3 regions of the Streptomyces sp. NPDC002884 genome follow, and region 1 is predicted to be linked to each of the others. Evidence: riboswitches for the same ligand, from Rfam matches in the RefSeq annotation. Region 1 holds a riboswitch; each other region holds the start of a gene.

Region 1 (5,478 bases):
GCCCGCCGAGGTCGCCGTACGGCACGGCGGGTTCGCCGGGGCCGAAGGACTGGAGCACCTCTCCGTCCTCGGCCACTACGGCGCCGAACGCTGGGACGCCCGCACCGGCACCCTGAGCGCCCCCGCCCCGCACCCGGGAGTGGCCGCCGTCCGCGCCGAACTGCCGCGGGTACTGGCCGCCGCCGGGGACCGGCCGGGTGTCTCGGTCGAGGAGAAGGGCGGCCGGGCCGTCGCCGTCCACACCCGCCGCGCCGACGACCCCAGGGCCGCCTTCGAGGCCCTGCGGGGTCCGCTCACCGAGCTGGCCACCCGGCACGGCCTGATCGTCGAACCCGGCCGGATGGTCCTCGAGCTGCGCCCGCCGGGCATGGACAAGGGCGTCGCCCTGCTGGAGCACGTCCGCGAGACCGGCGCGCGGTCCGTCCTCTACGCCGGTGACGACCTCGGCGACCTGCCCGCGTTCGCCGCCGTGGAGAAGCTGCGCTCGGACGGCTTCCCCGGACTGCTGGTGTGCAGCGGCAGCACGGAGGTCGGCGAACTGGCCGAACGCGCGGACCTCGTCGTCGACGGCCCCGCCGGCGTCGTACGGCTGTTGCGGGAGCTGGCCGCTCAGTTCGGCTGAATCTCCCGCAGGGCGTTGAGCTGGTCCAGGAACCACTGGGCCGGGGGAAGCGCGGTCGCCGCCGCGGACAGCCGCTTCGTGCGCTCGGCCCGCTCCTCCGGCTTCATGGTCAGCCCCTCGTGCAGGGCGCGGGCGGTCTCCAGGACGTCGTACGGGTTGACCGTGATCGCGTCCTCGCGCAGCTCCCAGTAGGCCCCCGCCTCCCGGGACAGGACCAGCGCGCAGCCCTCGTCGGAGACGACCGGGACCTCCTTGGCGACCAGGTTCATGCCGTCGCGGATCGGGTTCACCAGGGCCACGTCGGCCAGCCGGTAGGCGGCGAGGGAGCGGGCGAAGTCGTCCTTGAGGTTCAGCAGGACCGGGGTCCAGCCGGGTGTGCCGTACCGGGCGTTGATCTCCTCGGCCAGGCGTTGCACCTCGGCCGTGTAGTCGCGGTAGACGGCGAGGTCCTGGCGGGACGGGTAGGCGAAGGCCACGTGGACGACCCGTTCGAGCCACTCCGGGTGGTCGTCGAGCAGCTGCCGGTAGGCCAGGAGCCCGCGCACGATGTTCTTGGACAGCTCGGTGCGGTCGACGCGGACGATCGCCTTGCGGCCCTCGCCGATCTCCTCGCGGAGGGCGGCCAGGCGCTCGTCGACGTCCGGCTCGTGCGAGCGGGCGCGCAGGAAGTCGGCGTCCGCGCCGAGGCCGTGGACGCCGATCCGCGTCTTGCCCGGGCCGTCGGCGAACTCCGTACAGCACGCGGTGAACGCGTCCGCCCAGCGACGGGTGAGGAAGCCCAGGCGGTCCGCGCCGAGCATCCCGTGCAGCAGCTGCTCGCGGATGTCCCCCGGCAGCAGCGCGAAGTAGTCCACGGGCGCCCACGGCGTGTGCGAGAAGTGGGCGATGCGCAGGTCGGGGCGGAGCTCGCGGAGCATCCCGGGGACCAGACACAGGTGGTAGTCCTGGACGAGGACCGCCGCGCCGTCCGCCGCCTCCTCCGCCAGCGCCTCCGCGAACGCCCGGTTGTAGGTCTCGTACGACGCCCACTGGCGGCGGAACTCCGCGTCGAAGGCGGGCTCCAGCGGTGTCTGGTAGAGCAGGTGGTGGATGAACCACAGCACGGAGTTGGCGATGCCGTTGTACGCGTCGGCGTGCACGTCGGCCGGAACGGCCAGCATGCGCACGCCCTCCTCGCCGACCCCGCGCAGGACCGCCTCCCGGTCGCCGTCGGAGAGCGCCGAGCACACCCAGAGGGCGCCCGTGTCGGGCCCGATGGCCGACAGGCCGGAGACCAGCCCGCCGCCGCCGCGTTTCGCGTGCAGCGAGCCGTCCTCGCGCACCTCGTAGGAGACCGGGCCGCGGTTGGACGCGACCAGCACCTCGGCGGCCCGGGCGGCAGTGTCGTGCGTGGAAGCCATACGCCCAACCTAGCCCGGTCGGGAAACGCTCAAACGTACGGTCGCGCTGTGTGGACGGGCCGTGTCCGGCCGTGTCGCCGCTGCCGGCGGCATGCCGTATACGGCCCGTCCGACGCTCACGCGACCTTGCGGGTCGCGTACTCCGCGATCTCCGCCATCGGCGGCCGTTCCTCGGTGTCCACGGAGTACGTGCGCGGCTCGAAGCCGTCCGCGCTCCGTTCGAACTGGGTGAGGGACGGGCGGACCAGGTGCCCGCGGGCCAGCCGGAGCTGGGCGGTGCGGTAGATGGCCGCCGCCATCCGGCCCAGCGCCTGACCGTCCTGGTGCCGGTGCTTGCGCACGCCGATGTCGACCTGGGCCAGGGCGTCGAGCCCCACCAGGTGCAGGGCGTCCACCAGCATGCCCAGCTCCACGCCGTAACCGACGGGGAACGGCAGCTGCTCCAGCAGAGCGCGGCGGGCCGCGTACTCCCCGCCGAGCGGCTGCACGAACCCGGCCAGCTGCGGCCAGTGCATGTTGAGCAGCGGGCGGGCCATCAGCTCGGTGACCCTCCCGCCCTGGCCGGCCGCGCCGCCCAGCGGACGGTCGTACATGCCCTTGACCAGATCCACCCCGGGGTCGGTGAGCAACGGGCCCACGATCCCCGAGACGAAGTCGGAGGAGAACTCCCTCAGATCGGCGTCGATGAAACAGACGATGTCCCCGGTGGTGACCAGCAGCGAGCGCCACAGGACCTCGCCCTTGCCGGGCACGGCCGGCAGGCGCGGCAGGATGTCGTCCCGGTGGACGACCCGTGCGCCGGCCGCCGCGGCGACCTCGGAGGTGCGGTCGGTGGATCCCGAGTCGACGACCACGATCTCGTCGACGAGCGGGACCTGGTGCATGAGGTCGTGACGGATGATCGCGACGATGTCGCCGACCGTCTCCTCCTCGTTCAGCGCGGGCAGGACGACGGACACCGACTGGTTCGTGGCGCGCTTCGCCGCCAGGATCCGGTGCAGCGGACGATCGGTCACGGACCAGGAGCGGGTGGCCAGCCAGCGCTCAGTTTCTGGAAGCACAGTCTGCGGCTCCTCACTGTCGTGATCACACCGGGTGCACAGAAGGTGACCGTGTGATCCATCTCGCGGTTCGGACGACTATCTCAACTGTCCTGGCCTTCGGTTACAGTCTTGAACAACGCGGATGACCATCGCATGTCCGAGGTCGCCCCCGTCCACAACTTCATACCGCTCATCCAGAGGGGCAGAGGGATACGGCCCGATGAAGCCCCGGCAACCCTCCAGCCGGTCTCGTGACGATCACTGACACATGTGGTGATCGCTCCGCGAGGCTCCCGGCTCGGGAAGGTGCCAAATCCGTCTCACGGCGAGATGCGTCGTGAGGAAGATGAGGAGAAAGGGCCTCGCCTCACATGGCTGCGCAGACTGTTGCAAGCACCACGGGTGCAAGCACCACCGACTCTACGACGTCCTCTGCTGTCGACCTCGGTCCGGCCGCGGCGTTGAACTGCCGCGAGTGCGGTCACCGCGTGCCCCTCGGCCCGGTGTTCGCCTGCGAGGAATGTTTCGGCCCGCTCGAGATCGCGTATGACTTCTCCTCCTACGACACGGAGGAGCTCCGCAAGCGCATCGAGGCGGGACCCGCGAACATCTGGCGCTACGCGCCGCTGCTGCCCGTCCCCGCGGACGTGGCCGACAAGCCCAACATCAACCCCGGTTGGACCAAGCTCGTCCAGGCCGACAACCTCGCCCGCGAGCTGGGCGTCGACGCCGGCAAGCTCTTCGTCAAGGACGACTCGGGCAACCCGACGCACTCCTTCAAGGACCGGGTCGTCGCCCAGGCCATCGAGGCCGCTCGCGCGTTCGGCTTCACCACGCTCTCCTGCTCCTCCACGGGCAACCTGGCCGGAGCCGTCGGCGCCGCCGCCGCCCGTGCGGGCTTCCGGTCCTGTGTGTTCATCCCGCACGACCTGGAGCAGGGCAAGGTCGTCATGGCCGCCATCTACGGCGGCGAGCTCGTCGGCATCGAGGGCAACTACGACGACGTCAACCGCTTCTGCTCCGAGCTCATCGGCGACTCGGCGGGCGAGGGCTGGGGCTTCGTCAACGTCAACCTGCGGCCGTACTACGCCGAGGGTTCCAAGACGCTGGCGTACGAGATCTGCGAGCAGCTCGGCTGGCGGCTGCCGGACCAGCTGGTCGTGCCGATCGCCTCCGGCTCGCAGCTGACGAAGATCGACAAGGGCCTCCAGGAGCTGATCAAGCTCGGGCTGGTCGAGGACAGGCCGTACAAGATCTTCGGCGCGCAGGCCGAGGGCTGCTCCCCGGTGTCCGTCGCCTACAAGGCCGGGCACGACGTGGTCCGCCCCCAGAAGCCGGACACCATCGCCAAGTCGCTGGCCATCGGCAACCCGGCGGACGGTCCGTACGTCCTCGACATCGCGCGGCGCACCGGCGGCGCGGTGGAGGACGTGAACGACGAGCAGATCGTCGACGCGATCAAGCTGCTGGCGCGGACCGAGGGCATCTTCGCGGAGACCGCCGGTGGTGTCACGGTGGGGGTGACGCGCAAGCTGATCGAGAACGGCCTTCTGGACCCGACCAGGACGACCGTCGTCCTCAACACGGGCGACGGACTGAAGACCCTGGACGCGGTGGCCGGCACCGGCCTGACCGCGACCATCCGTCCGAACCTCGACTCCTTCCGCGAGGCCGGCCTCGCGTCATGAGCGGGGCGCTCCGCCACCAGACCGTATGTGCGCTGCGGACCGGCGCGAACCGGTCGCGCCCACGCGGCGGCAGCCGCACGATCCGCACGGCCCCGCGCCCCTGTGGCCCCCTACCGACCGGAGATCACCAGACATGAGCGTCAACGTCCGCATCCCCACCATCCTGCGCACCTACACGGGAGGCCAGGCCGAGGTGAGTGCCCAGGGAGCCACCCTCGGCGAGGTCATCTCCGATCTGGAGAAGAACCACACCGGCATCGCCGCCCGGGTTCTCGACGACCAGGGCAAGCTGCGCCGGTTCGTCAACGTGTACGTGAACGACGACGACGTCCGCTTCGAGCAGGGTCTGGAGACGGCCACCCCGGACGGCGCCGGCGTCTCGATCATCCCGGCCGTCGCCGGCGGCTGACCGACGGTCGGCCGATGGTCGGCCGCCGGTCGAGCGACCGTCGGGCGATGACTGACCGTCGTTCAGTACCCATCGGTAGTAACCGTCGGTAACAGCGATTACCGAGCGTTCATCGAATTGCCCTCTCCGCGATAGAAGCGGAGGGGGCAATTCAGTGTGGTTGAGCGCGGTACAGTTGGGGAACCCGGTCCGAATCACCGGATCCGGAGTCTTTGATTTCCGCCCCACGCCCGACAAGAAGCAGCCAATGTGCGCGCCTCTTTCGTGGCTTTTGCGGCTTATGCAGGGCCCGACTTGCCCTCAATTCAGGCGAATT
Region 2 (5,478 bases), on a different contig from region 1:
GGCGTGAGCCTCGGCCGTACGCCGAGCGACGCCGCCGTCCTCGGCAGCGCCGCCGCCGCACTCGTCGCCCAGGGGCTCGGCAGCGACCACGGCGACTTCGACCTCGCGGCCGCCGACTCCTTCGCCGCGACGGCCAAGTCCCGCACCTGAGGGGAGACCGGCGGCGCGCGTTCCGCCGGGAGGGGGCGGGGGCGTCACCTCCCGGGGAGGCCGCCGGCCGCACAGATGGGGGCGAACCGGTCCGACAGGCGCACGGAGCTCGCTTCCATGTTCACCGGAGCCCCACGGGTGGTACGCCACGAGCAGGCGGGCGCGGGCGCGACACCGGCGCCGGCCGTACCGCTCGCGCTCACCGCCGGCACGTGCCCGCCTTCGTCGAGGAGCGCGCGTCGGGGGTGCGGGCGCTTCCGACGGAGAAGGGGACATGGCCATGAGTGGGGCTTCGGACACCGCACTGCTGCTCGTACGGGTCGTGCTGGGTGTGGTGATGGTGGCGCACGGCTGGAACCACTGGCGTGGCGGAGGCGGTATATCCGGCACCGCCGGCTGGTTCGGCGGGCTCGGACTCACCCGTCCGAGACTCCAGGCGTGGCTCAGCGTTCTCACCGAACTCGGTGCGGGCGTCCTGCTGCTGGCGGGCTTCCTCACCCCACTGGCCTGCGCGGCGGTGCTGTCCGTGATGCTGGTGGCGGGCCTGCTCGCGCACCGCCGCAACGGCTTCTTCGTGTTCAAGGAGGGCTACGAGTACGTCCTCGTCCTGGGTGTCCTCGCGGTGGCCCTGGGGGCGTGGGGGCCGGGGGACTACTCGGTGGACGAGGCCGCGGACATCGGTGTGACCGGATGGGCGGGCGCCGGTGCGGTGCTCGGGGTGGGCGTCGTCGCGACGGCCGGTCTGCTGGCGGTGTTCTGGCGCCCGCGGAACGAGAGTTGAGGAGGCCTCCCGTGCGCGTCGGCTTCATCGGACTGGGCGGCCAGGGCGCGCCCATGGCCCGCCGGATCGTCGAGGCGGGCTTCGCGACCACGCTGTGGGCCCGCAACCCCGTCGGCCTCGAACCGTTCGCCGGCACGGCCGCGGGGACCGCCGGCTCACCGGTCGAACTGGCCGCCGCCAGCGATCTGGTGTGTCTGTGCGTGGTGGCCGACGCGGATGTGGAGCAGGTCGCCTCCGGCGTACTGGAGGGGCTGCGGCCCGGCGGGGTGATCGCGGTGCACTCCACCGTCCATCCCGACACCTGCCGCCGCCTCGCCGAACGCGCCGCGACGCAGGGCGTGTCCGTGCTGGACGCTCCGGTCAGCGGCGGCGGACGGGCCGCGGAGCAGGGCACCCTGCTGGTCATGGCGGGCGGGGACCCGGAGGTGTTCGCCTCCTGCCGGCCGGTGTTCGCCACCTACGGCGATCCGGTCGTCCATCTGGGCCCCGTCGGCTCGGGGCAGGTCGCCAAACTGCTCAACAACACACTGTTCACGGCTCAGTTGGGACTGGCCGCCGACACCCTCGCGCTCGGCGAAGCCCTGGGTCTCGATCCGGTGGTCCTCGGCCGCGTCCTGCGTCGAGGCAGCGCCGCCGGCTTCGCGCTGGAGCGGGTCGCCGACGCGGGCGGCACTCTCGACCGTATCGGCGCGCACGCGGGCGCGCTGCTGGCCAAGGACGTACGCCTGCTGGGCGAGGTCGCGAACGCGGCCGGCCCGGCCGGGCGGGATGCGGTCCGGGACGCCGCCCGCGCGGCCCTGGACGCCATGGGGCGGTGAGGGGGACACCCGGCTCCCGGGGCTCCCTTCCCGGCAGCCCGGGTACCGCCCCGGTACCCGTCCCGCACCCGACCGGTACTCACCTGGTGGACGCCCTCTTGACGGAGGCCCGGGGCGGATCGACACTCGATCCGGGAATCCTAGTGAACGGGTAGGGAAACAATGGGGCGACAGGAGCCGATCACCGGCCGCGCGAGCCGCACGGCGGGGTCGTCGCCCCTTCTCACCTCCCGCCGTCACATCGACCTGAAGCGCGTCTGCAGCGCCATCAGGTTCCAGGACTGAGCCGGGCCCGTCCCCGCGCCGAACCGCACCGGCGGTGTCCCCTGGACGCGGCCGCACCCGGCACGAGCGGACGAGGTCCGCACCTCCCTCTTCGACGTCGCATCCGCCGCGCGCACGTCCCTCGTGCGTCCCGCCCCCGGGGAGAGTCATGTCCGTCACACCACTGGCCGCCCACCTGTCCGCCCGGCCCACCGCCGCCTTCCGGGGCCGGATCGGCCGGGACGCGCGCAGCGGCCACTACGCGGTGCCGCGCCGCTACCGCCTCCACCTGGCGGCGGCCGACCCCGACTGTCTGCGCATCGCCGTCACCCACAGCCTCCTCGGCCTGGACAAGGCCTGCCCCGTCACCTTCCTGCCCGCCGTCCCCGACTGCCCCGACGGAGGCCACTCGGCGCTGCGTCCGCTGTACGACGCCAGCGCGCACCGGTACACCGGACCCGCCCTCGCGCCGGTGCTCAGCGACGACTGGTCGGGGCGCATCGTCAGCAGCCACGGCCCCGACATCGCCCGCGACCTGGCCCGGCGGTTCGGCGGCGGCCGGCCCACCCTGTACCCGTGCGGCGCGGAGTCGCAGATCGAGGCCGTCGAGCGGATGTGCGCCCAGGGCATTGAGGAGGCGGCCCAGCGCGCCGGGGCGGCCGACACCGAGGAGGCGGAGCGCACCGCCGCCCTCGACACGCTGCTCACCACGCTCGGGGTGCTGGAGCGCGGGCTCGGCGCCCACGAGTACCTGATCAGCGATCAGATCACCGCCGCCGACGTCGAGTTGTGGGTCGCCCTGGTCCAACTCGACACCGTGCACCGCTACCACCTCGACGCGGCCGCCGTGCACCGCATCGCCGACCACCCCGCCCTGTGGGCCTACGCCCGCCGGCTGGCCGCTCACCCGGCCTTCGGCGCCCATCTCGACCTGGACGCCATCGCCCGCCGTCACCACGCCCGTTGCCAGGGCCTGGAGGCCGCCGGCGCCGCCGTCCAGATCCTGGACTGGGAGACCCACGCGGCGGACGGTTCGGCGGTCCGACCGCAGGTCAACCGGCCCTGACCCGGTCCATCCACCGGACCGCCGTTGACATTCGTTCGGGCAACTGTCTTACTTACGGCCCAGAACGGTCATGAGCGTCAGCGACAAGCCCTGGCTAGCTGACCGGCAACCCTCGCTCCGCGGTGGGGTGCCCCAGGTGACGACCGGACCGACGTTTCGGTAATGACGTATCGGTAAGCGCGATGGCCCCTCAGGGGCCGGAACAGTGATGGTGACGGACATGTACGCAGCTCATCGGACGGCGCCGCGTCGCCCCCGGGGCTGCGTACGGCCGTACCTCGACATCCTCGTCGCCAACCGCGCCGTCGACCTCCTGCGCGTGAACAGCGCACTGTGTACCGCACCGGGCCGTGCCCGCTGTCGGGGCTGAACGAACCCCTCGCACCGCAGCCCCGCCGCCGCGTTCCTGACGAACACCGCCCGAGCGGTGTGCCGTTGTCCGCCCCACCCCGGTCTCCTGTACGCATCCGTGCGCCATGCCCTGTTCGCGCCCCCGGAGCGGTCCCCACCGCCCCGCCGGGACGCGTCCGGCCACGCACGTCCGCCGTGACCCGGGGTGTCCGACTCCCGCCGGAGCCCCTCATGAGTGAACCCCCAGGCGCCGTGACCCTCGCCGAGGCCGCGCCCGCCATCGACGTCCCGTCCGAGAAACTGACCGCCCAGCGCGTCCAGCCGCTGCGCAGGCCCGGCCGCTGGATCGCCACCGCCGTGGTCCTGGTCCTGGTGGCGCAGTTCACGCACGGACTGATCTCCAACCCCTTCTACCAGTGGGACCGCTTCGGCTACTGGTTCCTGCGGCCGGTGATCCTCGACGGACTGCTGATCACCCTGGAAGTGGCCGCCTACAGCGCGGTCCTGGGCCTCCTCGGCGGCATCCTGCTCGCCCTCGCCCGGCTCTCGAAGAGCCCGGTGCTGCGCGCGGTCAGCTGGACCTACGTATGGGCGCTGCGCTCCATCCCGCTGATCGTGGTGCTGCTCTTCCTCTACAACTTCAGCGCCCTGTACCAGACCCTGAGCGTGGGGGTTCCCTTCGGTCCGGCGTTCTTCCGCTTCGACGAGTCCCGGCTGGCCACCGACATGGTGATCGCCGTCATCGGCCTCAGCCTCAACGAGGCGGCCTACGCCGCCGAAGTGGTCCGCGGCGGCATCCTCTCCGTCGACCAGGGCCAGCACGAGGCGGCCGCCGCGCTCGGCCTGCCCAAGCGCTACCAGTTCTGGAAGATCGTCTTCCCGCAGGCGCTGCGGTCGATCACGCCGAACTACGTCAACCAGCTGATCGGCCTGGTCAAGTCCACCTCGCTGGTCTTCTACGTGTCGCTGCTCGACCTGTTCGGCACCGCGCAGACCATGGGGGCCACCTACCCCGGCGACATCGTGCCGCTGCTGCTGGTCGTCACCGTCTGGTACCTGATCCTGACCAGCCTCGTCTCCGTCGTCCAGTTCTACGTCGAGCGGTACTACGCCCGGGGCGCCACGCGCTCCCTGCCGCCGACGCCGTTGCAGAAACTGCGGACCGGTCTCACCGACCTGCGGGGCCGCATCCGCCGGGAGGCCGCCGTATGACCACCGACACCGTGCAGAGCGCCGACACCGCCGGGATCGTGCCCGCCGCCGTCGAGGTGCACGACGTGCACAAGTGGTACGGCGCCCACCGGGTCCTGGACGGCGTGAGCCTCACCGTGCGGCCCGGCGAGGTCACCGTGATCCTCGGCCCGTCCGGCTCCGGCAAGTCCACCCTGCTGCGGGTCGTCAACCACCTGGAGAAGCCCGAGATCGGCTACGTCAGCGTCAACGGCGAGCTGATCGGCGTCCGCCGCAACGGCGACCGGCTGCGCGAACTGAGCGAACGGGCCATCCTGACCCAGCGCAGCCGGATCGGCTTCGTCTTCCAGAACTTCAACCTCTTCCCGCACCTGACCGTGCTGGACAACGTCGCCGCCGCGCCGGTCGCCACCGGGCGACTCGCCAAGTCCGCCGCCCTGGAACTGGCCCGCGAACTCCTCGACCGGGTGGGCCTCGCCGACAAGGCCGGCGCCTACCCCCGGCAGCTGTCCGGCGGCCAGCAGCAGCGCGTCGCCATCGCCCGCGCCCTCGCGCTGCGCCCCGGCGTCATCCTCTTCGACGAGCCCACCTCCGCCCTCGACCCCGAGCTCGTCGGCGAGGTCCTCGCGGTCATCAAGGACCTGGCGACCAGCGGCACCACGCTCGTCATCGTCACCCACGAGGTCGGTTTCGCCCGCGAGGTCGCCGACCGGGTCGTCTTCATCGACGAAGGGAAGATCGTCGAGCAGGGCCCGCCCAGCGAGGTCCTCGACAAACCGCAGCACGAGCGGACGCGGGACTTCCTCAGCAAGGTGCTCTGACACCGAGCTCGGCACGGCGCGCCGGCCCCGACGCGC
Region 3 (5,478 bases), on a different contig from region 1:
ACACGCACGTCGCCTTCCGTACCTACTCGCAGCACGACCTGGAGGCGGCGTTCGCGATCGGGCTGGACTCCTGACCGCCTGACCACCGCCTCCGGCGGGACCGTCGCTCAGACCGCGGGCACGCAGCGGCCGTCCTCCGTCCGGTACTGCCACTGCGCGCCCTCGCTGACCAGCTCGCGCACCGCGTTCACGAAGCGCTCCACGTGCTCGTCCGGGGTTCCCGCGCCGAAGCTCACCCGGATCGCGTTGAGGGACTTCTCTCCGGGAGCCGCCTCCGGGGCGCCGCACTCGCCCTGGGTCTGGGGGTCGCTGCCCAGCAGGGTGCGGACCAGCGGGTGGGCGCAGAAGAGGCCGTCGCGGACCCCGATGCCGTACTCGGCGGAGAGGGCGGCGGCGAAGTGGGAGCTGTTCCAGCCCTCGACGACGAAGGAGATCACTCCGACCCGCGGGGCGTCGTCGCCGAACAGGGAGAGCACCTTCACCTGCGGGACCTCGGCCAGACCGTCCCGCACCTTCGCGATCAGGTACTCCTCCCGGGCGACCAGGCTGTCGAAGCCCGCCTCGGTGAGGGCCTTGCACGCCGAGGCGATGGAGTAGGCGCCGATCACGTTCGGGGAGCCGGCCTCGTGGCGGGCGGCGTTCTCGTGCCACTCCACGTCCACTCCCCCGTCCTCGCGCCGCGTGACCTTGCGGCTGGCGCCGCCGCCCGCGAGGTACGGGTCGGCCGCCACCAGCCAGTCGGCGCGGCCGGCCAGCACACCGGCGCCGAAGGGCGCGTACAGCTTGTGCCCGGAGAAGGCCACCCAGTCGACGTCGAGCTCCTGGACGGAGACCGGGTGGTGCGGGGCCAGCTGGGCCGCGTCCAGGACGATCCGGGCGCCGTGCGCGTGCGCGGCGGCCGCCAGTTCGCGTACCGGCCACAGCTCGCCGGTGACGTTCGAGGCGCCGGTGACGCAGACCAGGGCAGGACCGTAGGGGTCACGCCCGGCGAGGGCCCGCTCCAGCGTCTCGACGGCCTGGCGCGGGGTGCGCGGGGCGTTGAGGTAGGTGACCCGGGCGTCCTTCCACGGCAGCAGCGAGGCGTGGTGCTCGGTCTCGAAGACGAAGACCTGGCAGCCGGCGGGCAGGGCGCGCGCCAGCAGGTTGAGGGAGTCCGTCGTCGAGCGGGTGAAGACCAGCTGGTCGTCGGGACGGCAGTCCAGGAACTCGGCCACCGTCCTGCGGGCGTTCTCGAAGAGGTCCGTGGACAGCTGCGAGAGGTAGCCGGCGCCCCGGTGGACGCTGCCGTAGTACGGGGCGTAGGCCGCCACGTCGTCCCAGACCCGCTGGAGGGCGGGGGCGCTGGCCGCGTAGTCGAGCGCCGCGTAGCTGACCTCGCCGCCCGTCACGAGCGGGACCGTCACATCCCGGCCGAGAACGGGCAGCTGTGCACAAACGGTACGGGCGGCGGCAGCGGTGGGGACAGACATGGCGAACTCCCGTGAGAGGCAAGGGGGAACCGCCGTGCGAGCGGATACGGCTCGAGCACGGAGGAAAGTGAAAGGGGTACGCGGAGGCGGGGCTCTACGCCCTATCGCATTCGCTTGCTCACGGAAGGCTCCCTCGACGACCAGGACCCCTGGCGGTACTCACTCAGAAGAGTGCGAGGGGTCCGCGCTTGCCGTAGACCTCGCTGCCTACGGCCTGGTCTTCACCCGGGGCACCCCGCCACGGACGGAGGGTTGCCGGACAGTCGGCCGGGGCCTCATGACTGTCACTCATGACCTGACACAGGAAAGTACGTGAAGTGATCGCCGTCCCGCAACCCGTGTCCGGATCGCGGGACGGTCGTCGGGGACGGCGCTACGCGTTGCTGGCGGCCACCCAGCGCTCCAGGGCCCGCTTGGCGGCGCCCGAGTCGATCGACTCCGCCGCCCTGTCCATCCCGGCCCGCAGCTGCTCCGCCAGCGTCCCGGTGCCCGGCTCCAGCGCCACGAGCGCCGCCGCCGAGTTCAGCAGCACGGCCTCGCGCACCGGGCCCGCCTCGCCCTCCAGGAGCCGGCGGGCGACCTCCGCGTTGTACGACGGGTCCCCGCCCCGCAGGGCCTCGACCGGGACCAGCTCCAGCCCGACGTCACGCGGGTCGAAGGACTCCTCGGTGACCTTGCCGTCGCGGACGACCCACACGCGGGACGTGGCCGTCGTGGTCAGCTCGTCGAGGCCGTCGTCGCCCCGGAAGACCAGGGACGAGTTGCCGCGCTCGGCGAAGACGCCCGCCACGACCGGCGCCATGCGCGGGTCGGCGACCCCGACCGCCTGGGCCCGCACCTTGGCGGGGTTGGTCAGCGGGCCGAGCACGTTGAACACCGTGCGGATGCCCAACTGACCGCGCGCTGCGCCCACATGACGCAGCGCCGGGTGGAACTTGACCGCGAAGCAGAAGGTGATCCCGGCCTCCTGGGCCACCTCGGCCACCCGCCGCGGGGTCAGCTCCAGATTGACGCCGAGCTTCTCCAGGACGTCCGAGGCGCCGGACGCGGAGGACGCGGCCCGGTTGCCGTGCTTGACGACCGTGGCACCCGAGCCGGCCACGACGATCGCCGACATCGTGGAGATGTTGACCGTCTTCGCGCCGTCGCCGCCCGTGCCGACGATGTCGACGGTCGGGCCGGGCACCTCGATCAGATTGGCGTGCTCGTACATCGCCCGGACGAGCCCGTTGATCTCCGCGACGGTCTCGCCCTTGGCCCGCAGCGCCACCACGAACCCGGCGATCTGCGCGTCGGTCGCCTCGCCGCGCATGATCCGGTCGAGCGCCCAGAACGTGGCGTCGGCGTCTTGGTCACGGCCGTACAGCAGACCGTTCAGCACCTCGGGCCAGGAACGGCCCGCCGCGGTGTCGCCTCCAGCGGGGGTCACAGCGCTCATAGCCGCTCCTGCGTGTGTCGTCGTGTGCGTCGTATGCCGTCGTGCGCCTCGTGACAAGGCGCCACCCCACCCTATCCAGCCTGTGGGCACGGCAAAGGACCCCGTCCGAAGACCGGACGGGGCCCTTTCCTGTGGCGTGGCGACGCCTCAGCGATCAGTGGTGGCCGTGGCCGCTCGTGATCTCCTTGTACTCCTCCACGGTGGGCTTCGGAATCTGCTGGTCCTCACCGAAGTACGCCCCGCTGATCTTGGCGCGCAGCTTCTCCTTGCTCTTCACCTTGCGCTCGACACCGTTCTCGTCGACAGCGGCGCCGATCGCGGCCGGCTCGTACTGCTCGTGCGACGTGAGGGTGTGCAGCTGCTCCTGGCTGAGCGGCTCGTGGATCTCGATGAACTCACCGTGCGGCAGGCGCTTGATGGTGCCGGTCTCACGACCGTGCAGCACCTTGTCCCGGTCCCGGCGCTGGAGGCCGAGGCAGATCCGCTTGGTGAAGACGTACGCGATGACCGGTCCGACGAAGAAGAAGATCCGGACGAACCAGGTGATCGCGTTGATCGACAGGTGCAGGTGCGTGGCCCACAGGTCGTTGCCACCACCGACCAGCGTGATCATGTACATCGTGACCCAGGCGACGCCCAGCGCCGTACGCGTGGGCGCGTTGCGCGGACGGTCCAGGATGTGGTGCTCGCGCTTGTCGCCGGTGAGCCAGGCCTCGATGAAGGGGTACGCCGCCAGCGCCGCGAGGACCACACCGAAGAGCACCAGCGGGATGAACACGCCCAGGACCAGCGTGTGACCCCAGTAGTTGATCTCCCAGCCCGGCATGAAGCGGATCAGGCCCTCGGCGAAGCCCATGTACCAGTCGGGCTGGGCGCCGGTGGACACCTGGTCCGGACGGTAGGGGCCGATGGCCCAGATCGGGTTGATCTGCGCGATGCCCGCGATGGCCGCGATCACGCCGAAGACCAGGAAGAAGAAGCCTCCGGCCTTCGCCATGTAGACCGGCAGCAGCGGCATGCCGACGACGTTCTTGTTGCTCTTGCCGGGGCCCGCGAACTGCGTGTGCTTGTGGTAGAAGACCAGGATCAGGTGGCCGACCACCAGCCCGAGCATGATGCCCGGCAGCAGCAGGATGTGGATCGAGTAGAACCGCGCCACGAAGTCGTGGCCCGGGAACTCCCCGCCGAAGAGGAAGAACGAGATGTAGGTGCCGACGATCGGCATCGACAGGATCGCGCCCTGGGTGAAGCGGACACCGGTGCCGGAGAGCAGGTCGTCCGGGAGCGAGTAACCGGTGAAACCGGTGAACATGCCCAGGACGAACAGCAGGAAGCCGAACAGCCAGTTGACCTCACGCGGCTTGCGGAACGCGCCCGTGAAGAACACCCGCATCATGTGCACGAACATGCCGGCGAGGAAGATCAGCGCCGCCCAGTGGTGGATCTGCCGGATCAGCAGACCGCCGCGCACGTCGAAGGAGATGTGCAGGGTCGAGCTGAACGCCTCCGACATCAGCTGTCCCTGGAGCGGGACATAGGTGCCGTGGTACTCCACCTCGTTCATCGACGGGTGGAAGAACAGCGTCAGGTACACACCCGTGAGGATGATGATGATGAAGCTGTAGAGGCAGATCTCACCCAGCATGAACGACCAGTGGTCGGGGAAGATCTTGCGCATGTTGGCCTTGGCGAGGGAGTAGATCCCCAGCCGGCCGTCGGCCCAGTCGGCGATCCGCTCGCCGGCCGGAGCCTTCCCGCGGTCACGGGACTCGTTGCTCTCGGTGTACTCGTTCGTGCTCATCCGCGCTCCCAGAAAGCAGGACCGACGGGCTCTTCGAAGTCGCCGAGCGCCTCGAGATAGCCCTCGTCGTTCACACCGATGCGCAGCTGCGGCAGGGCGTGGCCGGCGGGACCGAAGATCACTCGGGCACCGTCGGAGAGGTCGAAGGTGGACTGGTGGCAGGGGCACAGCACGTGGTGCGTCTGCTGCTCGTACAGCGAGATCGGGCAACCGACGTGGGTGCAGATCTTCGAGTACGCCACGATGCCCTGGTAGGACCAGTCGAGTTCCTGCTTGTCCTTGATGTTGTCCGGCTGGAGCCGGACGATCATCAGGGCCGCCTTGGCGATCTCGTTCTGGAACTCCTCGTCGTGCTCCTCCAGGCCCTCGGGCTTGGCGAAGGTGAGCGAACCGACGGCGACGTCCGAGGGACGCAGCGGCTCGTTCGTGTTCATGTTGACGAGCAGCTTGCCCTTGGCCCACAGCGTGTGACGCAGCTTGTCCTCGGGCAGCGGGCCGAGGTCGCGCAGCAGCACGACACCCGACAGCGGCACCAGGGCGAGCGCGCCGAACATCGTGTTGCGGATCAGCTTGCGACGGCCGAGCGCGGACTCCTGGGCACCCTGCTTGAAGTCCGCGTGGACCTTCGCACGGACCTCGGGGGGCGCGGCGATCGCGTGCCGCTCGTCGGCGACCTCCACGTCGGACATCAGGGTGCGGGCCCAGTGGACCGCGCCGGCGCCGATGGTGAACAGCGCCGTGCCCAGCGTCAGACCCAGCGCGAAGTTCAG

The links. A riboswitch is a leader RNA that binds a small molecule or an ion and turns the genes downstream of it on or off. The one in region 1 is predicted to bind S-adenosylmethionine.
Region 2: another riboswitch for S-adenosylmethionine. It lies ahead of ABT070_RS09765 (amino acid ABC transporter permease); the one in region 1 lies ahead of thrC (threonine synthase).
Region 3: another riboswitch for S-adenosylmethionine. It lies ahead of ABT070_RS00810 (aminotransferase class V-fold PLP-dependent enzyme); the one in region 1 lies ahead of thrC (threonine synthase).

What each region holds. Positions count from the first base shown of each region.
Region 1 is NZ_JBEOVB010000010.1:24,718-30,195, forward strand. Features, by position in the region: gene otsB (trehalose-phosphatase) at 1-622, shown strand, start outside; gene ABT070_RS21440 (alpha,alpha-trehalose-phosphate synthase (UDP-forming)) at 610-2,022, opposite strand; gene ABT070_RS21445 (glucosyl-3-phosphoglycerate synthase) at 2,139-3,083, opposite strand; SAM riboswitch class I at 3,253-3,418, shown strand; gene thrC (threonine synthase) at 3,437-4,753, shown strand; gene ABT070_RS21455 (MoaD/ThiS family protein) at 4,887-5,162, shown strand.
Region 2 is NZ_JBEOVB010000003.1:538,880-544,357, reverse strand. Features, by position in the region: gene ABT070_RS09785 (carbohydrate kinase family protein) at 1-150, shown strand, start outside; gene ABT070_RS09780 (DoxX family protein) at 431-931, shown strand; gene ABT070_RS09775 (NAD(P)-dependent oxidoreductase) at 943-1,749, shown strand; gene ABT070_RS09770 (glutathione S-transferase C-terminal domain-containing protein) at 2,183-3,079, shown strand; SAM riboswitch class IV at 3,146-3,265, shown strand; gene ABT070_RS09765 (amino acid ABC transporter permease) at 3,662-4,642, shown strand; gene ABT070_RS09760 (amino acid ABC transporter ATP-binding protein) at 4,639-5,442, shown strand.
Region 3 is NZ_JBEOVB010000001.1:175,009-180,486, forward strand. Features, by position in the region: gene ABT070_RS00805 (Lrp/AsnC family transcriptional regulator) at 1-74, shown strand, start outside; gene ABT070_RS00810 (aminotransferase class V-fold PLP-dependent enzyme) at 108-1,469, opposite strand; SAM riboswitch class IV at 1,649-1,765, opposite strand; gene trpD (anthranilate phosphoribosyltransferase) at 1,843-2,907, opposite strand; gene qcrB (cytochrome bc1 complex cytochrome b subunit) at 3,062-4,708, opposite strand; gene qcrA (cytochrome bc1 complex Rieske iron-sulfur subunit) at 4,705-5,478, opposite strand, start outside.